DNA from 3 places in the Eisenbergiella massiliensis genome. Region 2 is predicted to be linked to each of the others. Evidence: a T-box and tRNA genes for the amino acid it is inferred to sense, from the RefSeq annotation. Region 2 holds a T-box; the other regions hold tRNA genes.
What was found. A T-box is a leader RNA that pairs with one kind of tRNA and senses whether it is charged. The one in region 2 lies ahead of proS (proline--tRNA ligase), so its partner is inferred to be a tRNA-Pro.
Positions count from the first base shown of each region.

Region 1: it has a tRNA-Pro gene. The T-box ahead of proS (proline--tRNA ligase) is inferred to sense a tRNA for this amino acid. The anticodon was not compared.
Region 3: it has a tRNA-Pro gene. The T-box ahead of proS (proline--tRNA ligase) is inferred to sense a tRNA for this amino acid. The anticodon was not compared.

Region 1 covers NZ_QVLV01000008.1:175,078-181,789, forward strand. The annotation lists gene DXC51_RS13655 (hypothetical protein) at 52-288, shown strand; gene DXC51_RS13660 (LytR/AlgR family response regulator transcription factor) at 569-1,057, shown strand; gene DXC51_RS13665 (LytTR family DNA-binding domain-containing protein) at 1,076-1,291, shown strand; gene DXC51_RS13675 (sensor histidine kinase) at 1,491-2,555, shown strand; tRNA gene DXC51_RS13680 (tRNA-Pro) at 2,798-2,870, shown strand; gene DXC51_RS13685 (GNAT family N-acetyltransferase) at 2,953-3,276, opposite strand; gene DXC51_RS13690 (SGNH/GDSL hydrolase family protein) at 3,412-3,987, shown strand; gene DXC51_RS13695 (flavodoxin domain-containing protein) at 4,005-4,502, opposite strand; gene DXC51_RS13700 (hypothetical protein) at 4,647-5,066, opposite strand; gene DXC51_RS13705 (TetR/AcrR family transcriptional regulator) at 5,070-5,699, opposite strand; gene DXC51_RS13710 (GntR family transcriptional regulator) at 5,883-6,266, shown strand; gene DXC51_RS13715 (ABC transporter ATP-binding protein) at 6,259-6,712, shown strand, end outside.
Region 2 covers NZ_QVLV01000001.1:316,766-323,477, reverse strand. The annotation lists gene DXC51_RS01330 (acetate kinase) at 1-991, opposite strand, end outside; gene proS (proline--tRNA ligase) at 1,581-3,011, opposite strand; T-box leader at 3,150-3,435, opposite strand; gene DXC51_RS01315 (Rpn family recombination-promoting nuclease/putative transposase) at 3,786-4,670, opposite strand; gene DXC51_RS29870 (ABC transporter ATP-binding protein) at 5,014-6,712, opposite strand, start outside.
Region 3 covers NZ_QVLV01000001.1:19,471-26,182, forward strand. The annotation lists gene DXC51_RS00075 (beta-mannosidase) at 1-2,374, opposite strand, end outside; gene DXC51_RS00080 (YyaL domain-containing protein) at 2,419-3,732, opposite strand; tRNA gene DXC51_RS00085 (tRNA-Pro) at 3,901-3,974, shown strand; gene glgX (glycogen debranching protein GlgX) at 4,241-6,439, shown strand; gene DXC51_RS00095 (AAA family ATPase) at 6,512-6,712, opposite strand, start outside.

The DNA.
Region 1 (6,712 bases), on a different contig from region 2:
TTTTGCATATAATTTTAGTAAGACAGGTGAGTTCACCAGAGTAAAACCGGTATGAATCGGACGGAGCTGTCTGTAAAAGGGACTGTGGTTTGTGAAAATGGTTCTATGTCCCTGGTTTACATTGCGGAAGACGGGACAGAAATACTGGTTTATGACGGAGAAGGCGGAGAAATAGACATCGCAGTTGAAGTATCAAAAGGAAAAGGCAAACTGTACTTTGTCGGCGATAATGCAGTGTATACTTTTTCAATGGAAATAAGCAACCATTGGATTTTATGTTATATGTGACCGTATCCGGCTGGCGGAAATAACGGCAAATAATGATACCCGTATTCATGTATTAGGTACTATGGAAAGCGATATGCTAACAGGCAGCTATTTTGTGGGTTTTGATCTTGAGGGCAGCTATATAGTGACTATTAGTGCGAGACAGCATACCGGTAAATTCAGTATTTGCGCCATAGAAAAAGAGGGATAACGGTATCGGTGAAAATGCTCAAAACCGATATGGCGGCCACAAAATATGCTATAATGAAAGTCATGATACATTTTTTGAGGGAGAAATGGTATGCCAGTATATAATATCGGGATTTGTGACGATGATAAAAATATGTGCTGCGAACTGGAAAGTATGCTGATTGATATTTTTCGGGAATTTAATGTACATGTAGAAATTGAACCCTGGTATTCAGGAGAAACCCTGTGTAAGCATCTTGAAATGGGGAATGCGTTTGACCTTCTCTTTTTAGATATTGAGCTTCTGACGTTGAATGGTGTGGAGGTGGGAAAATTTATCCGTGAAAGCCTGAATGATATTAAAACAAAAATTATTTTCATTTCCTATCATAAAGGGTACGCCATGCAGTTGTTCAGTGTACAACCCCTGGATTTTATCGAGAAACCGTTAGAATATGATGCTGTTAAAAAAGCAGTGGGGATTTTTCTGAAAATAGAGGGCCTGGGGAAGATATTTTTAGAATACCGGAATGGAAATGTGTTTTGTCGTGAATGGTGTGAAAATATTATTTATATTACCAGCGATAACAGAAAAGTTTAGATTGTTGCCTTTCAGGGGATAAAAGAATTTTATGGTAAAATAAAAGCAGTTCTTACCCAACTGCCGCCAAATTTCCTGCAAATCCACCAATCATATGTCATTAACCAGGATTATGTGATTGAATATACATACGAACGGGTAAAAATGTTTAATGGGGATGAACTGAATATCAGCAGACGCTACCGGAACCAGGTCAGAAATCAGATAATTGATAACAGAAGGAGCCAGGGATGAGTATACATGATATTTTGATCGCCGCCGTAACAAATCTCTTCCGTATCTATATTGTCTGGAAGTTTGTCGGTCTTTTTCTTACTGAAAGAAAGGCAGGAAAAAGAACTGAAGTAATCGCTTATGTGATATTTTATGTGATAAGTTTTGGCATGTTTCTGATTTTTCATTATCCAATCGTGAATATTGCCACGAATCTGATATGTCTTTTTTGGTTACCCTTCTTTATGATGGCAGCATCCGCAAGAAAATAACTACAACCGTGCTTATTTACACGATAAATATGGTGAGCGATATTCTCGCAAGCTTCCTTTTCTTTGATTATAAAGTCGGACAGACAACGCCGCAGTTATTTTCTATTGTAACAGTCCTTTTAATCCAAATCTCAGAACTTATTGCTGCACGGCTCCTGGATAATAAAGCGAAACAGGAGTATACGCGGGGGATAAAATACCTTCTTATAATACCGGTATTAAGCATAATAATGCTTTTTATGCTGATTAGCTTTAACCTGAATAACAGATTTCTGCTTGTATGTGAGAGCATGGGAATACTGCTTATTAATATCGTTGTATTTTATTTGTATAATATGCTTATGGAAGTGCATCATCAGCTCCGTGAAAAAGAGATGATGGAGTTAAAGGTAAAAGTTTATTCCAGCCAGTTGGAAACAATCACGCAGACGCAGAAAAAAATCAGGCGGCTGCGGCATGATATGGTCCATCATATTATGCAGCTGTATAGTATGGCTTCGCTTAATAAGAACGCGGAAATGTTGGAATATCTTGATAAAATGGAGCAGGCAATGATAAATCCCAGGGAGCATGTCAGTTCGGGGAATAAGGATATCGATGGTATTCTCAATTTTATGCTGGAGAAAGCGGTATCTATTCTTAAAAAAGTTGATGTTCAGGTCAAAATACCGGAGGATTTGCATACCTGTTCATTTGAGCTGGCGGTTATTCTTGGAAATATTATTGATAATGCGATTGAAGCAGCACGGCAGACGGAGGTTAAATGGCTGTCCCTGCAAATTACCGCGGATAAAGGGATACTTTTTATTCGGGTATCCAATTCATATTGTGGCTGCATTAAGACCTCAGGCAATAAACTTCTAACGTCAAAAGAGGATAAGGAAAACCATGGCCTGGGACTGGATAGCGTAAAGGATATGATTAAAAAGTATAATGGTGATATGAAAATAACCTGCGATAAAAATATATTTACAGTGGATATATTACTTTATCTTACGGTGAAACGTGGCTGAATGATTTTATATTGCTGGTCAGAAAATACCTTTGTGGGAAGCGTTATTTTTTAGAACAGTTATGTTTATATATGAAAGCATTGACGCTTCTTAGGGGCATTTTCATAAGTGACAAAAAATAATAAAAAAATCACAAAACATATTTTTGCAAAAATTAAAAAAACATATTGACAGATTTGGGATTTTTTTGTATACTAACATTCGTCGGTTGGAGCGAAAGCCCGGACGACATAAGAAAGCTTCGGGGTGTGGCTCAGGTGGTAGAGCGCTACTTTAGGGAAGTAGAGGCCGCAAGTTCAAGTCTTGTCACTCCGATGGAAAAAGCCTGGTTTTTACCAGGCTTTTTTGTTGCCCATAAAATGAACGTTGTGCCTTTGCAGTTTATTCCATATACAGATTACGATATTTCAAACCAATAATAAGGGCGCTTCTTGAATAAATAGAAACTGCATTTTTCTGCTGCCATGCGGGAGGCGGAATTAGATTCCACGCAGTCCCACTGTACTGTCAGGTTTTCTTCAGAACAGCTGCTGAGCATATGCTCTGTGAGAAAGGCGGCGATGTCGCGCCTTCTGTACGTTTCTTCCACTTCAATATCCACAGCTATTATATTTTCATATCTTGCGGAGCCGAAAATGATACCAACGATTCTTCCTGCTTTTCGTTTTTTATTGTTTTGGAGTTTCCGGCCACAGCGGAATATTTTTCCGTCTGTACCCATAGCGGTTCTTTCTTTATTTTTATGATGAAAAATATCCTACGGTATATTATGATTAATACATCAGGATTAGTAGAAAAGCATTGGCTTTGTCGGATGAAAATCCGCAGAAAGCCAAAGAAGAGGAGAATACAGGGAATGAGAGTTTTATTTATTGGCAACAGCCACACCTATTTTAATGATATGCCGGAGATTTTTGCGGAGCTTGCAAGAAAGAAAGGGATTGCCTGTGAGGTGACAATGCTCACCCATGGCGGCTGGTTCCTCCATCAGCATCAGAAGGAGCCGGAGGTCAGGTTTAACATTCTTTATGGAAATTATGATTATGTGGTCCTTCAGGAACATGCCCATCCGTTCGGGCCGAAGGAGGACATGCTTGAAGCGGCAAAGTCGATTAATCAATGGATTCAGGAAGCCGGAAGCACACCGGTTGCCTATATGACCTGGGCTGAGAAAACGAATGAAGCCGGACAGCAGAAAATGACGGAGACATACCGGGAAATGGCGGAACAGCTGGGGGCCGTGCTTGCGCCGGTGGGCGAGGAATGGTGGCAGTATAAGCAGGCCCATCCGGAAACGGAAATGTATGCGCCTGACGGCGAGCATGCCTCAGAGACCGGTTCCAGGCTGGCTGCGGAAATCCTGCTGCGGGTAATTCTGGAGCATGACGCGGGGAAAGGCCTTACGGCGGATAGGCCCGCACAGACCGTGTGAATGCGTGGCGGCAGGTATCAGGCCTGCGTCCTGAGAATCCCGCGCAGAAAAGCTTGCGCACCTGCAATGTCACTGGTGTCAGGATGTCCCTTGGCAATCCCGCCGATAAGCTTCCAGGGGCCGAAGGTATCAAACCCTTTACATTGGTAATTCCCCAATACGGTACAGCCATAGCCTTCCAGAAGGGAGGAAAAGGCTGTGCCGTATTTTTTCTGGTTGGCGCCGCTGGTCAGAAGTGTAAAAACCCTGCGGCCCTTCAGCTCCTTTTGGTGAGCCTCCAGGAAAGACTGCATTGAGGCATGGGGCCTGCCCATATAAATGCCGGAGGCCAGGCCGATGAGCTCGTAATGGGAAAGTTCCGGGAGGCAGTTCTCTGACAGAGGCATAACAGCAATGTCAGACAGCTGTGCAGCAGCTTTTTTTACAAGGGTCTCCGTGTTCTGATGATGACTGGAGCAGTACAGGATCAGGCATCTTTTTTTTCGGACTTCAGGGGCCGCTTTTGATTTATTCATTTGGAATTCCTCCTTTGGGGGCGTTTCCATGCGCCGGTCCCATGGAGACAGACGTGCGGAAACAATCAGTGTTTTCATGGGGCATACAGGGGAGCGACACATACAGAGGAGCAGCACATACAAAGGAACAGCACATACGGAGGTTCAAGCCGCAGAAAACAGGCCGATCCAGGTATGAATGAGCGCACATCCAAGCATCATTGCAGATAAAATCCGGTGCTGCTGCAGTTTTCGCCTCTCGTCCCGGCAGGTGTGGCACAGGGTTATCAGGACAAGCATGCACAGAAACAGGCAGCCTCCCGACAGATAGCCTGGCAGCCGTGCCGTCTGGGGCAGCCGCGTCGCCTGGGACAGCCCTGCAGTCTGGGACAACCACATTGCCCGTGGCGTCCGCAGCACGAAAAAAATGTGAACCGGGCAGAGGAGGAAAAGCACGGCGGATAAAGGCTTATGCAGCTTCATAAAAAGCCGGTCTGCTTTTTTCAGGCCGAATTTCCTGGATGCGGCCTTGGCAAGCAGGAGGAGAAAGCATAAAAAGCACAGGATTCCCATAAAAATTCCCATTCGTCAGTCCTCCTTTTTCAGTGAGGTGAGCAGCAGGCGGAAGCCGTACTGCAGAAAGTCCGACCTTTTCATTCCCATCCTGTTTTCAATATAGGTTTCTTTTTCATAGGCCATGGGGATCAGGCTGCCCAACGAGGCCCACAGGGTAAAAACAGCGGGCAGGATGGAGAGATCCTGCCGCAGGTATTTTTCCCGGATTCCCTGCTCAAAACATGCAGCTAGGATATCGTTGATCTCCTCGCCCACGTCATAAATCCGGCGGAGGATTTCACTTTCCACTAAAGCCTGCTCGTCAACGCTTATATATCCCAGTATACTTGTAAAATACATAGGCTTGCCGGCATAAAGGGAACACAGTCTGTTACAGACCGCAAAGTACCTGCTTTCAAAATCCGGGTTTTCCCGGATGCAGTCACGCAGGGTATCCCTCAGACTGCACATGTAGCTGTGAATAATGTAGTTATATATTTCATCCTTGCTATGGAAATAAACATATATGGTTGATTTGCTGTATTCCGCAGCCCTGGAAATATCGTCCATGGTGGTCTGGCACATGCCCTTTTCGGAAAAAAGCTTCTCCGCGGCAGCCAGGATATTCTGCTGATGAAAGCGGACTAAGTGTTCTTTTTTCATATTTTTCATCCTTACTATACTGATATTATGATAATCGTACTATGAGTTCGATTTTCTGTCAAGGACGACTGCCAATATTTTACTCAGAAAATCAGATACAAGGCCATTGACAGATAATAATACAACTGTTATAGTGATGTGCATAACAGCATATCAGCCAGCTGATGAAGGAGGGACCGAGATGTGAAAATTGTGGTATCAAACAACTATGACGGCCCGATTTACGAGCAGATAAAAAGCCAGATACTTCAGGCAATACTGTCCCGGGAGCTTATGCCGGGAGATATCCTGCCCTCACTGCGTTCCCTGGCCAGAGATCTCAAGGTGGGGGTGCTCACGATTAACCGCGCTTATACCGAGCTGGAAAGTGAGGGCTACATAGAGAATATCCAGGGAAAGGGCTGCTTTGTCGCCCAGAGCAGTGAGGAACTGATTAGAAACCACCTGATAGGGGAGGCCAGGGCGATGTTCGCCGACGCCATCCGGGAGGCGAGGAAAGCCGGAGCCGGCGATGCACAGATAACCGACCTGTTCAGACAATGTATGGAGGAAAAAATAAATGGATAGCATGCTGCATGTGGAGGCATTGGAAAAATCATACGCGGATTTCAGGCTGGATAATATCAGCTTTGATCTGCCCGAAGGCTATATCATGGGCCTGATCGGCCCTAACGGCTCCGGTAAAACGACGACAATTAAAGCGATACTGAATATGACGGAACGCGAAGGCGGGAAAATAACCGTGTTCGGAAAAGACAATATTGCCTCCGAGCAGGAGATAAAGAAGGATATCGGCGCTGTTTTTGATTCCAGCAGCTTTGTGGATGAGTGGACGATGGCTGATGTGGAAAAAGCCTACACGCTTTTTTATCCCGCCTGGGATTCTGAGAAATATTGGTCCCTGCTTTCCAGGTTCAGGATTGGCAAGACAAAGAAGGTGAAAGAACTGTCAAAGGGAATGCAGATGAAGCTCATGCTTGCCTGCGCCTTTTCTTACGACGCCAGGCTTCTGA
Region 2 (6,712 bases):
CGGTAAATGCAATCACATCTACGCCGTTCATAGCCGCCGCATAGGCGCCGATATATTTGCCCACACGGTAAGCATAAGCCTCCAGCGCATGCTTTGCCTGCTCATTTCCCGTTTCAGAGGCCTGGACCAGATCACGGAAGTCGCTGGAATATCCATCGGAAAGTCCCAGCACGCCCGATTTCTTATTGCATACATCGATCACCTGGGAGGCTGTCATGCCTTCTTTTTCTGCCAGGAAGGAAATGATGGCGGGATCCAGGTCGCCGCTGCGGGTTCCCATAATCAGGCCCTCCAGCGGTGTCAGGCCCATGGAGGTGTCCACGGATTCCCCGTATTTTACAGCGGATACGGATGCGCCGTTGCCTAAGTGGCAAACAATGATTTTCAGATCCTTTCTGTCTTTTCCCAGGATCTCAGCCGCTCTTTTTGATACAAAATCGTGGCTGGTCCCATGGAAGCCGTAGCGTCTGATTTTATATTTCTTATAATAATCGTAGGGAAGGCCGTACAGGTATGCTTTTTCCGGCATGGTCTGATGGAAGGCTGTGTCGAATACCGCCACCATCGGAACACCCGGCATAATTGCCTGGCAGGATCTCACGCCGATAAGATTGGCCGGATTATGTAACGGCGCCAGATCATTGCAGTCCTCAATGGCCTTAATTACCTCTTCATTGATGATTACGGAACCGGAGAAATTCTCTCCTCCATGCACCATACGGTGCCCTACGGCGTCAATTTCCGTCAGGGAACGGATGACTCCCACCTTTTCGTCCGTAAGCTTACTGATAACCAGCTTGACTGCCGCTGTATGATCAGGCATTGCCGCCTCTTCCTTCACCTTTTCCCCGCCGGCCGGCTGATGGGCGATGTTGCTGCCGTCAATGCCGATTCTTTCACAGAGTCCTTTTGCAAGCACCTCTTCCCTTTCGCTGTCAATCAGCTGATATTTCAGGGATGAACTGCCGCAGTTAATAACCAAAACCTTCATCTTCCAATGTCCTCCTACAGTTTATTTCCGCGGGCCTTTAAGCCTGCCTTTGCCCCAGAGCCTATGAGAGTATTCTATCATACTTTTTTCAGGATGGGAATTATGTAAAACACCTCCTTACAGCTGTTGCATTCTCCTGTTACCGTTTCCTGACTTGGTTATTGCGGCTTCTGTACTAAATACAGAGGTATTGTATCAATAATTACAATCTTATCATCATTTTCCATAATTGCTTTCTTAATTCCCGCGTAAAAGGCTGACTTATAAGGCTCTTCCAAAGTGATATGTTCACAATGGGTACTAATATATGTTATATATTCCTCGGAAGTAAGAATTCTTTCCTTCTTCCATTTCATTATACTTCAGCACTTCACCAAAGTAAACAACGACAAAAGATTATCGCATAATCGATAGAAATCAAATATACCGTATATGATGCAATTAATATATTAATTATCTGCTGCCGCCATGCTCCCTGTCTGCTGCAAATTTCAGACTGAAAAAGCCGGAGAATGGAAATATATTATTCCCTCCTCCAGCTTTTATCATAGGAGGCAGTCTGCAGCTGCCTATTTATAAAATTTTAAAATTAATATGCTCTTCCCCAGTAAACCATCTTTTTGGCCGGTTTTCCGCAGCAGACACATGTATCGGAAATCTGCTCCTGTTCAAAGGGCATACAGCGGCTGGTTGCTGCAAATTTTTCCTTAATGGTATCCTCGCAGGCCTGATCGCCGCACCACATAGCCTTTACGAAGCCGGGCTTGCTGTTCAGTATTTCCTCCAGCTCCTCCATATTCCGTGCCGTATAGGTATGGGAATCCCTGTGGGCGCGGGCGCGTTCCAGCATGTCCTTCTGGATCTGCTCCAGAAGCTCCCCTGCTTTTGCTTCCAGCTCGTCCAGGGCAACTTCAATCTTTTCCCTGGTATCCCTGCGGCAGATGACGCACTTTCCTGCCTCGATATCCTTAGGACCGATTTCCACACGGATCGGGATGCCGCGCATTTCCTGCTCGGAGAATTTCCATCCGGGGCTCTTATCGGAATCATCCACCTTTACGCGGAAGTTGCTCAGTCTGTCCCTGAGCTGGTAAGCGGTATCCAGAACGCCTTCCTTCTTCTGCTGGATAGGGATGATCATGATCTGGGTGGGCGCTACTTTGGGCGGCAGTACCAGCCCGGAATTGTCACCGTGTACCATGATGATTGCACCAATCAGACGGGTGGTCATTCCCCAGGAGGTCTGGTAAACGTATTTCAATGTATTGTCTCTGTCCGTAAACTGGATGCCGAACGCTTTCGCAAAGCCGTCTCCGAAATTATGGCTTGTCCCTGACTGCAGCGCTTTTCCGTCATGCATCAGCGCTTCGATAGTGTAGGTGGATTCCGCACCTGCGAATTTTTCCTTATCCGTCTTACGTCCCTTAATTACGGGCATGGCCAGAACCTGCTCGCAGAAGTCCGCATAAATGTTCAGCATCTGAATCGTGCGCTCCTCCGCTTCCTCCATAGTGGCATGGGCGGTATGTCCCTCCTGCCAGAGGAATTCGCGGGAACGCAGGAACGGCCTGGTTTCCTTCTCCCAGCGGACAACGGAGCACCACTGGTTATATACCTTCGGGAGATCTCTGTAGGAATGAATGTCATTTTTATAAAAATCACAGAAAAGGGTTTCTGAGGTAGGACGCACGCACAGGCGCTCCTGCAACGGCTGAAGCCCTCCGTGGGTTACCCATGCTACCTCGGGCGCAAAGCCCTCCACATGATCCTTTTCCTTCTGCAGCAGGCTTTCCGGTATGAACATGGGAAGATATACGTTCTCCACGCCGGTTGCCTTAAATCTCTCGTCCAGCTGTTTCTGGATCAGCTCCCAGATAGCGTAGCCTGCCGGTTTGATAACCATGCAGCCCTTTACGCTGGTATAATCGATCAGCTCCGCTTTCTTTACTACGTCGGTGTACCATTGGGCAAAATCTTCATCCATGGAAGTTATTGCTTCCACCAGTTTCTTGTCAGCCATTTCTTCTTCTCCTTTTCTTACAATTGTATTTGCTTTTACGGTTCAGTTCCTTCACAGCATGCATTCCGGCGCCTGTCCGGATTCTGCCGTCAAAAAAACCGCCGTTTTCCATCCCCGCCCAGATTCCCAAAACCTGGACAAAGGGACCGGAAAACCGGCGGTACCACCCTGTTTAATACGCCTTCGCGTATTCTCTCAACTGCTCCGTTAACGCCGGATTTACGTTATGCTTGGGGAAAGCATATGCCCAAAATGTAACTGTCCGTTTCCCACACAGTCACTTAAAAACAACTCTTCACGGCATGTCTTTCTTTCGCATAAGGCTCCGAGGCCGGTTGGGCCGCCGCTTTACAAAAACCTTCCACCTGTGGTTTTCTCTCTGCTGAAAAGCTTACAGCTTACTTTTCCTCTTCTTTGCCAAATCTGTATACGTATTGATATTAGGCGAAATGCTGGGTTTTGTCAAGCATTTAGGGTATTTTCAATCTTGCATTGTAACAGTTCAGGTTACTGTTCACTCAGTACTGTGCATTTACTGCACAGTACGTAAGAAAGTGATTCAAGAGTGTATAAATCCCATTGCCGCAGGCAATTTTTAATGGATTTATACAGTTGCTGGTCACGGAGTGAACAGTAACAACAGTTCAGCCTTCGGCCGAACTGTTACTGCATCCGCCCATGATAAGTCGCCTTTGGCGAGGGGCGGATGCCTGCTGGCATTATGTTTTCTCACGGTTTGCGCAGTGAATGCGCAAACCTGCCTGAACTGTTACCTTACATTTTCAATCCTTCCATATGTTTTTCTACAAGCATTATGGCGTCATTTTCCGACAGCCCAAATCTTTTTACCAGCTTTTCAATAATCTGCTGTCTGCTTTTTCCTTCTTCCAGATTATCTGAGATAAAAATCTCTATCCCTTTTTCTATCCCCTCATTTATCCCTTTCTGCAGCCCCTTTTCGAACCCTTCTTTTTCGCCCTCCTGGCGCACATACTTCTCCCTCGCCTTCCGGTCCCGTACATCCTTCATATGCGCTTCATAATGGGCGCGCAGCCGCTTGCTCAGACTCATAACCTTCACCTCACGAATTGCTTCAAGAATCCCTGCATTTTCTGTCTTTATCATATCCAAATCCTCCTCGCTTTCCGCATTAAACAGACGAATCCAGTCATTCATCCGATTCTGTCCCACCAGGTTCTTCCTTAATTCCAGCGTATGTATCTCCATCATATCGGAGTATGGGATTCCGTTTTTGTCCCTGAAAAGATATACGGTGTGGTATTCCGGGCCGTCACTCAGGTTGAAATCCAGGATACTGATGGCCACGCAGCGCCTGAGCCGGGAATAATCTTCCCCCTTATTCGCCTCCGCCGTAAAGATCTTTGCAAGATAAAACATCTGCCGTTTGTCCCAGTCGGCGCTGGCCTTTACCTGGATTTCAATATTAATTTTGATATTATTGTTAAGCTCAATCAGCACATCCAGAATCCCCTGCTTCTGGCCGCGGTACCGCTTCCACAAAAACGTATTCAGCAGCCGGGAGGAGCGTATTTCCTCCACTGGTATTTCCAGTATATCGCTTAAAAAATGGTTGCGCACTACCTCATTCCGGAAAAGCTCCTTTGCGCAATAATCGTATTTGGGTGATATTATCTTCACTCTCTGCACTCCTTTCCAATACGGAAAGGATGGAAAGAGTGATCTTCTGATATTATTATACGCATTCTTTCCGTATCTCTCAATCTTTTTTCAGCTGGTTAATGAAACTTTTGGCGAAATGCCGTTAAAAAATATGATATAAGAATAATTAGGGAAAGTGACTTTTCCCGATGAAGTTACTATAACAGAAATCCCCTTCCTATACAAGCTGGTTGTTTAAGAAGTATTTTTTAAAACCGTCCAAAAAATGTTGTTAAAAACTGTAACAGTCCGGAAAAAAACAATCCGGCTATCTGAAATTCAAATTTCAGGACAGCCGGATTTCTGTTTTCCACCTTCTTCCTTATGAGACATATACCGGTTCCATTCCAAGCGTATCCTCTTCCTCCGTATGCTCTGCGTAGTACTGCGCCTGCGCGTTCCACAAACGTGCATACAGACTGTCTTCCCCGGCCAGTAGCTCCTCATGTCCGCCCCTCTGGACCAATCGTCCTTCCTCAAAGACTGCAATATCATCGCAGAACCGGCAGGAGGAAAGGCGGTGGGAAATATAAACGGCGCTCTTGCCGCCCACCAGCTTTTCAAAACCCGAATAAATCTCATATTCTGCAATAGGATCAAGCGCAGCCGTCGGCTCATCCAGGATAATAAAGGGCGCATCCTTATATAAGGCCCTGGCCAGCGCAATCTTCTGCGCCTCCCCGCCCGATATCTCCACACCATCCTTATCAAAATCCCGGTATAAAGGCGTATCAAGCCCTCTGGCCATTTCCTTCAGCCTGTCCCCGAAGCCGATCTGCCCCAGGCTGGACGCCGCCCTTTCCCGGTCTATGTCCACAGCCGCAGCCACATTCTGTCCCAGTGAAAAAGAAAACAGCCGGAAATCCTGGAATACCACGGAAAACAGTTCCAGATATTCCTCATAATTATATTTACGGATATCGATTCCGTTCAGAAGGATTTCTCCCTCCGTGGGATCATACAGACGGCAGAGAAGCTTGATAAAAGTTGTTTTGCCGCTGCCGTTTCTCCCGACTACGGCAAGATGCTCACCAATCCGCAGCTTCAGGGAAAGATGCCGCAGCGCCCAATCTGAGGAACCAGGATACCTGAAGCTCACATCCCTGAATTCTATTTCAAATTCATTGTCATCCCTTTTTTCCACAGGAATGCTGCCCTGATATTTCACAGGCCTGGAATCAAGAATCCCAAGATAATTTTCAATAAAAGGAGTCTCTCCCCGCAGTTCTGCCAGGCCGCCGGCCATCTCGGAAAAGCCTCCGGTAAACTGTGTCACAGCCCCCACATACTGTACTATCATTCCGGCGCCGAAGGCGCCTGCAATGGCTCTCGCCCCTATGAAAAAATAAACACAGCCGCTCAGAAGCATGCCCAGGCCCGCCTTCATCATTTCATAAAAACCGGTAAGAAGACCCTTTTTTCCCAGCCTGTCAATATCCAGGGACTTTTTCAATCCTTCCAGAAGAAGCTTTTCTTCTCCATAAAGACGAATCTCCTTCCCATGTTTATATTGCGTGCATTCTCCAGAATAGTAAGCAAAACTCCGGTTTCCCTCCATGAATTCCTTATAAAACTGCATCTCCCTTTCCGTCTGCCTGCGATTCAGGCACACAGTACACACCAATGCTCCAGCCAGAAGAAGCAGCATCAGCAGGGAAGCCAAACCAGAGGTGAAAAACGAGGTCCCCCCTCCATAACCCAGAAAAGCCGGTACAGCGAAAACAACCGAAGCCGCAATGGTGCAAATCCCTTTCACCATCCTCTGCACATTGTAGATTGTCCCCCAGCACAGGGCTCCATCCATCGTCCTTCTTTCCAGATAGTACCTTTTCTTATTCTGATATCCCGCATCTCCCAGGTTTTCAAAGTCGGTCTTCAGGAATGTATCTCCCACACTACGCAGTTCCTTCCACATCACCTTACTCTGGGCGACGCTGTTTATTTTCCCGATTCCCTGTGAGAATAAAAAAATGGTCAGGTTGCATATAAGCGTAAGCAGTACATAGCTTCCCAGTCTCTGC
Region 3 (6,712 bases), 300 kb from region 2:
GCAGCGTATCATCCCCATTCTTTATTTCCACGCTTTTGGCAAAGGATGAGGCATAAATCTTTAAAATCCCTTCCTCTGCCATCTCCACACGCAAATGAGGATCCGTAAAGTGGAAATGCTTGGGCGCACAGAACAAAACACTTCCGGCTGAAACGATTTCCCCATCCACTGTCATTTCATAGGATACATATTCTTCATGTATCCTGGCCTCCGGTAACTCTGTCTTTTGGAACCAGCAGCTGGATAATGCCGGTATCACAGCTTTTTCCCGGTATTCTCTAATACATGTGCCATCCGCATGCCGGAGCTGCCATCCAATTTCCGCAGCCTGATCCTGCGTCGTTTCATTAGATGCACAGAGCGTCACAGATTTACGCAATGTAAAGGGCTCCGCATTTACATTGGTATTCTGTGTAAGCGTTCCTTCCTCCTCACAGGAAATAAGAAGAGGAGCGAAAAAACGTTTTGCATAATATTGCACAGCCTTCCATCTGCCTTCATAATCGATCATGGACCAGCTCGCCGTAGGCCAGCAGTCATTCAGCTGCCATATCAGCGTTCCCATACAGCGGCCTCTGTGTCTTCGGAAATGCTCCACTCCATAACGCATGGCCTCCGCCTGCAAAAGCTGGGAGGCATACAGAAGTGTGCCAAAATCCGCCGGATACAGATAGGTCTGTCCCAGATAGTTCATAATTTTTCCGTTTGCCGACTGGTTGCGCTGATGCTTCTCCATTACATAAGAGAATATATTCCTGTCCTCAGGCAGTGTAAAGGTTTCCACTGTTTTCAGGGCAGGGAAAGACTGAAAACCAAACTCCGAAAGATATCGGAAATAAAACTTTCTGAACTCCGTAATAGGTTTGTCACCGTGCCAAACATCCCAGTAATGCACATCGCCCCTGTTTTCATCATTGGGCGCATCAAAACCGCCGCCCGAGGAAGGGCTGGCAGGCCAGTAAAATGTCTGTGGATCGTATTTTTCCAGCACCTTTGGAATGATGTATTCGTACATTTTAAAATAATCACTCAGCTGCCCCGGCTTTTTACACCAGCCGGATACATTTTCGGCAAGAAACATCTCCATTTCATTGTTTCCGCACCACAGTCCCAGACAGGCATGATGACGGATTCTTTTGATATTGTCAATAAACTCCGCCGTAATGCTTTCTTCAAATGCTTTTGTCAAATCATAGGTACAGCAGGCGAACATAAAATCCTGCCACACCAGCAGACCCAGTTCATCACAGATATCATAAAAAGCATCGTCCGGATAATACCCGCCTCCCCAGACACGGATACAGTTAAAATGAGCGTCCCTCACCTGTGTCAGAAGACGTCTGGTCCGTTCCGGAGTCACTCTTGGCAAGACATTGTCCTCAGGAATATAATCCGCTCCCATGGCAAAAATACATACGCCGTTTACCTCATGGGCAAAGCTTTCTCCCCATTCATCCTTTTTCCGTGCTACCGTCGCCGTACGCAGCCCGATACGGCGATCCCACACATCAAGAAGCTGCTGCCCCCGGAATAATTCCAGGCGGATTCTGTACAAAGGCTGCTCTCCGTACCCGTTCGGCCACCATAGTTTGGGATTTTCCACAAGAATCTGAGCAGGGCTGTTATCGTATGTCTGTGCCGTACCCTCAGGATCCGTAATGGTTACCCGGTAACAATACTGCTCGGAATCACCATCAGAGGAACCGGGTGAAAAAGGGATCTGCCCAAAGGCGCGTACCGCCTCCGCCTGTATAGACAATGTAACGCAATTCTTTTCGTGCTTCTGCGTAATATATACATTATCAATTCTTGCATCCTGGATTCCCAGAAGCTTTACATTCCTGAAAATTCCTGCATCAGGCAGTCTGGGGCCCCAGTCCCACCCGAACATGCAGTGTGCTTTTCTCAGCCGGGAGCAGCCGCGCATGGCATCCGAACAGTCTGAGGAAGCGGGATCCTGTTCATAGGAATCATAAATGTAGTTCACGGGGGAAAAGAGTATAATACGCAGCAGATTGCCTTGTTTTTTCACCGTATCAGTAACATCAAATTCCCAAATACGGTGCATATTATCCGTTTTTCCCAGATGCTTTCCATTCAGGGAAATATCCCCCAGGGTATCAATCCCGTCAAAATGAAGCAGTATTTCATCTGATGCCAGCAGTTCGTCACTCACCTCAAATTCAGTAATGAATTCAAAGTCCTCCTTCATCAGTTCCAGCGCCTTTTCTTCATTATCCCGGTAAAAAGGATCTTCCATTTTTCCATGGGCAAGATACGTCTGATACACGCTGCCGGGAACTGTCGTCTCCAGAAACTCCCGATCAGTAAGGCTTTTCATCTTCCAGTTTTTATCCAGTATTTCCTCTGTCATAAGCTTTCTCCGTTTCTTTCCCGTACTGGCCAATGCCTTTACAGCTACTCTTTTTCTTCCTCCGCAAGCAGATCCATAATAGCCTCCAGTACATTCGCCGTGGCCCAGAGGTTAAAGGAAAACCAGGAGCTGTAGGGGCGGCCGTCGCTGTAGCGTTCTGTCACCAGCCCATCGCTGGGGCAGAATCTTTCCGAAGTTATTCCGTATTGCCCATATCCGCTCTTTTCCGGATACAATTCAAGATTCTGCATCATCCAGGCCGTACTGTCATCGGCACGCATTCTGTGATATTCATCTCCTGTTGCCGCCGCCAGATACCGCAAGTCACCGTCGATTATAACTCCCATGGGATGAATGTGAGGATTGGAAATACTTGTTATGGAACCGCCGCATGAATTCCAGCCATCCTTCAGCGGATCATTTTCCGGCCTTGAAGCATACCCGTACCGCCATAAATATTCATAGCAGGCTCCGGCTTCCAGATGCTCCAGATATTTTTTCTCACCTGTTGTTTCATATAACAGACGGGTTCCCCTGACGAATGCAAGATTCCCCTCTTCATCCACAGCCTTCCAGGTATCCATTGGTGTTCCGTAGCAATTCAAATCCAACACATATTTTGAGTAAAATGTTTCCGCTTTTCTGGCAGAATCCAGATACTTTTCTTCACCGGTCAGGCGATATGCATAAACCATACAGGGGAGGAACCAGCAGCCTGCAAATCCATCCCAATCCAGCACCTTTTTCTCATTATGGCTATAGGTGTAGCCATAATTTCCGTCTTCTCTCTGAAGCGCAATTATAGTATCCAGTACCTTTAAGCATACCGACAGCCAGTGCTCAGGGTATGCTTCTCCCCTGTTATGTAAAAACTCTGCCGTTTTAAGCATTTCATGAACCGCTTTGCCGTTATTATACGCGCAGTGGCAGTCTTCTGCAATATGATACCAAATCCACCAGCCATTAACCAGGGAACCGCTCTCATCCACAGGAGCCACGAGATCATTCAGCAATCCGGATTCTTCATGGAAAGCATCTGCGATCTGGTCAAATAACTCCCAGCCGTTCCTGGCCTTTTCAAAATAATTTTTCGGAAGTCCAAGCAGCTTTTCTCCCATAATAAACGGGCATGCCAGCTCCGCGATTCCCGTCCATCCTATTTCATAAACCGGACGCCATGCCTTTAAATCAGGCTTTTGTGGAGGACAGCAGGACATGTCTGTATAGGCCTGCCATTCGTTATTCCAGTTCAGATCAATGCAGGAGCGTATGATGGCGGCGCCTGCCTCCTGAAGGCTTTTTTTATACTCAGCCCTGCTGTGCAGCTTTGTATACTCCATGCGGACTATGTCATGCATGGCCATCCTTCCCTTTCCTTCCAGTAAATAAATACGTCCTTCCGCTTTGGCAACAGCAACCCATGGCTTGTCTATTATCCATATCAGCCAATTAAAAGATATTTCAAAAAACCCATTGACATTTTCCTCTATATTTTGTATTATTGAAGGGCTTGATAAAGTCTAGTTCGAAGCGTGGCTCAGTTTGGTAGAGCGCTGCGTTCGGGACGCAGAGGTCGCGTGTTCGAATCACGTCGCTTCGACTACAGAAAACCCTTGAAAACTTATTGTTTTCAAGGGTTTTTGTTATTCATTACCTTTTTAATCATTTTATAAAAATTTCGTTTTATATTTATCGGTTGTAGAACATCCCTGTAAAGGATATAATACTAATATCCCAATAGTTACCGCATTTCGGCCGGCGCGTCATCCTTATTGCCACCGGTAGCTTTTTTAACCCTGAAACAGCGGCATATATTTACACCCGATAATAAATTCCCCAACACCCCACCACCGGGAGGTACCGTCTATGAAAAACATATCCCAATCCACAGATCCGCAGTTCCCGCCGCATGAAAATACACCACTTATCACTACCGCCCAGCCCGGTTCCGCTTATCTGCTGGAAAGCATCACTGGCGAAGAAATATCGTCCAATCTGAAGCCTTTGGATAAAATCAACGGCTATGATGTGCGGCCCGGCTTTTATGAGGTGAATGGAGCTTCAGCGCTGCCCGGAGGGGTAAACTTTACGCTGGCCTCCCACGGCGCCACCTCCTGTGAGCTTCTTTTATTCCACCGGAAATCCTCAGAGCCATTCGCAAGTATTCCTTTTCCGGAACACTACCGGATCGGCAATGTTTTTTCCATGATCGTCTTTGGTCTGAAAATTGATGAGTTTGAGTATGCTTACCGTCTGGACGGCCCCTATCAGCCGGAGAAAGGCCTTATTTACGATAAGACAAAATATATTCTTGACCCTTATGCAAAGGCCGTTACCGGGCAGAGCGAATGGGGCATCCACCTTCCCTGTACGCAGAACTGCCAGTATAAATCCCGTGTCGTGAGAAATAACTTTGACTGGGGAAACAGCAAACAGCCTCTGATTCCCATGAAGGATAATATTATTTACGAGCTGCATGTGAGGGGCTTTACCAGGCATTCCTCCTCCGGAGTGCACAATCCCGGAACCTTTGCAGGTCTTATGGAAAAAATCCCCTATCTGAAAGAACTGGGAATCAATGCGGTGGAGCTGATGCCGATTTTTGAATTTGATGAAATGAACGGCTGCAGAGAGGTAAACGGCCGGAAGCTGCTGGATTACTGGGGCTATAACCCGGTATGCTTTTTTGCGCCGAATACCAGCTATACTGCCCAGATCGAATATAATCAGGAAGGGCTGGAACTGAAAAAGCTCATAAAGGCCCTGAATGAAAATGGAATCGAAGTCATTCTTGATGTAGTATTCAACCATACGGCGGAAGGAAATGAATTGGGACCCTACTTTTCATTTAAAGGCCTGGATAATAATATTTATTACATGCTCACACCGGATGGCCATTATTATAACTTCAGCGGCTGCGGCAATACGCTTAACTGCAATCATCCCATTGTCCGGCAGATGATTCTGGACTGTCTGCGGTACTGGGTCATTAATTACCGGGTGGATGGTTTCCGTTTTGATCTGGCGTCTATTCTGGGAAGGAGCGAGGACGCGGCGCCAATGAGCAGGCCGCCGCTTCTGGAAAGCCTGGCCTATGATCCCATCCTGGGAAATGTGGATCTGATTGCGGAGGCCTGGGATGCGGGAGGGCTTTATCAGGTTGGCTCCTTCCCATCCTGGAACCGCTGGGCGGAATGGAATGGAAAATACAGGGATGATATCAGAAGCTTTCTGAAGGGGGACGAGGGTTACGCTGCTGCCGCCGCACAGCGCATTATGGGTTCCCCGGACCTATATCCCCCGGATAAGCGGGGTTATAATGCTTCCGTCAACTTTCTGACCTGCCACGATGGATTTACATTGTATGATCTCTATTCCTATAGTACCAAACATAATGAGGCAAATGGCTGGAACAATACGGACGGCGCCGATGATAACCGGAGCTGGAACTGCGGTTATGAAGGCCCGACAAACAATGAAGAAATCATGGATCTGCGTTTCCGCATGATAAAAAATGCCTGCGCCGTTCTTATGTGCAGCCGGGGGACCCCCATGTTCCTTGCCGGTGATGAATTCGGAAACACGCAGTTTGGAAACAACAATTCCTACTGCCAGGATAATGAAATATCCTGGCTGGACTGGTCTTTGCTGGAAAAAAACAAAGAAATTTTTGAATTTTTCCGGTATATGATAGCCTTCCGCCAGCAGCACTCCGTCATCCGGGGAAATACCGCGCCCTGCAGCTGCGGTTTTCCTCCCATGAGCCTGCACTGCATAAAGGCCTGGGACAGCAGCTATGTATGGGATACCAGGTTTTTGGGTGTCATGTTTTCAGGAATCGATTCCACGGGACGGGATGATATCGTTTACCTGGGGATCAATACCTTCTGGAAGCCTCTGCAAATAGAACTGCCTGCGCTGCCTTCTTCAAAATACTGGATTCCCGCTGTCGATACCGGACGTGGGGATATGTCGGTGATTACCGAGGAAGAGATTCTGGATAAAAGTGTGTATGTTATGAATCCCAGATCGGTACTTGTGTGTGTGGTGAGGGACAGGAATTGAGTTAGTTTTTTCAATAAAAATAAAAAGTCAAATGGATAAAATCACGCATCCATTTGACTTTTTATAAATCTATCATAAACGGCCTCTCTCATTCTCCAGTTCCTGCAGAGGTCTGGCTAACTTGCTATAGATTAACTCAATATTATTTGTCACATCCCCGATAGTTGAGATATCATCCTGAGAACTTGCCAGATAATACTTACATCTGTCATTTATTCCATACTTAACCGCATAAACTTCTATAGCATTTAAAAAATATGGGCTATGTGTATT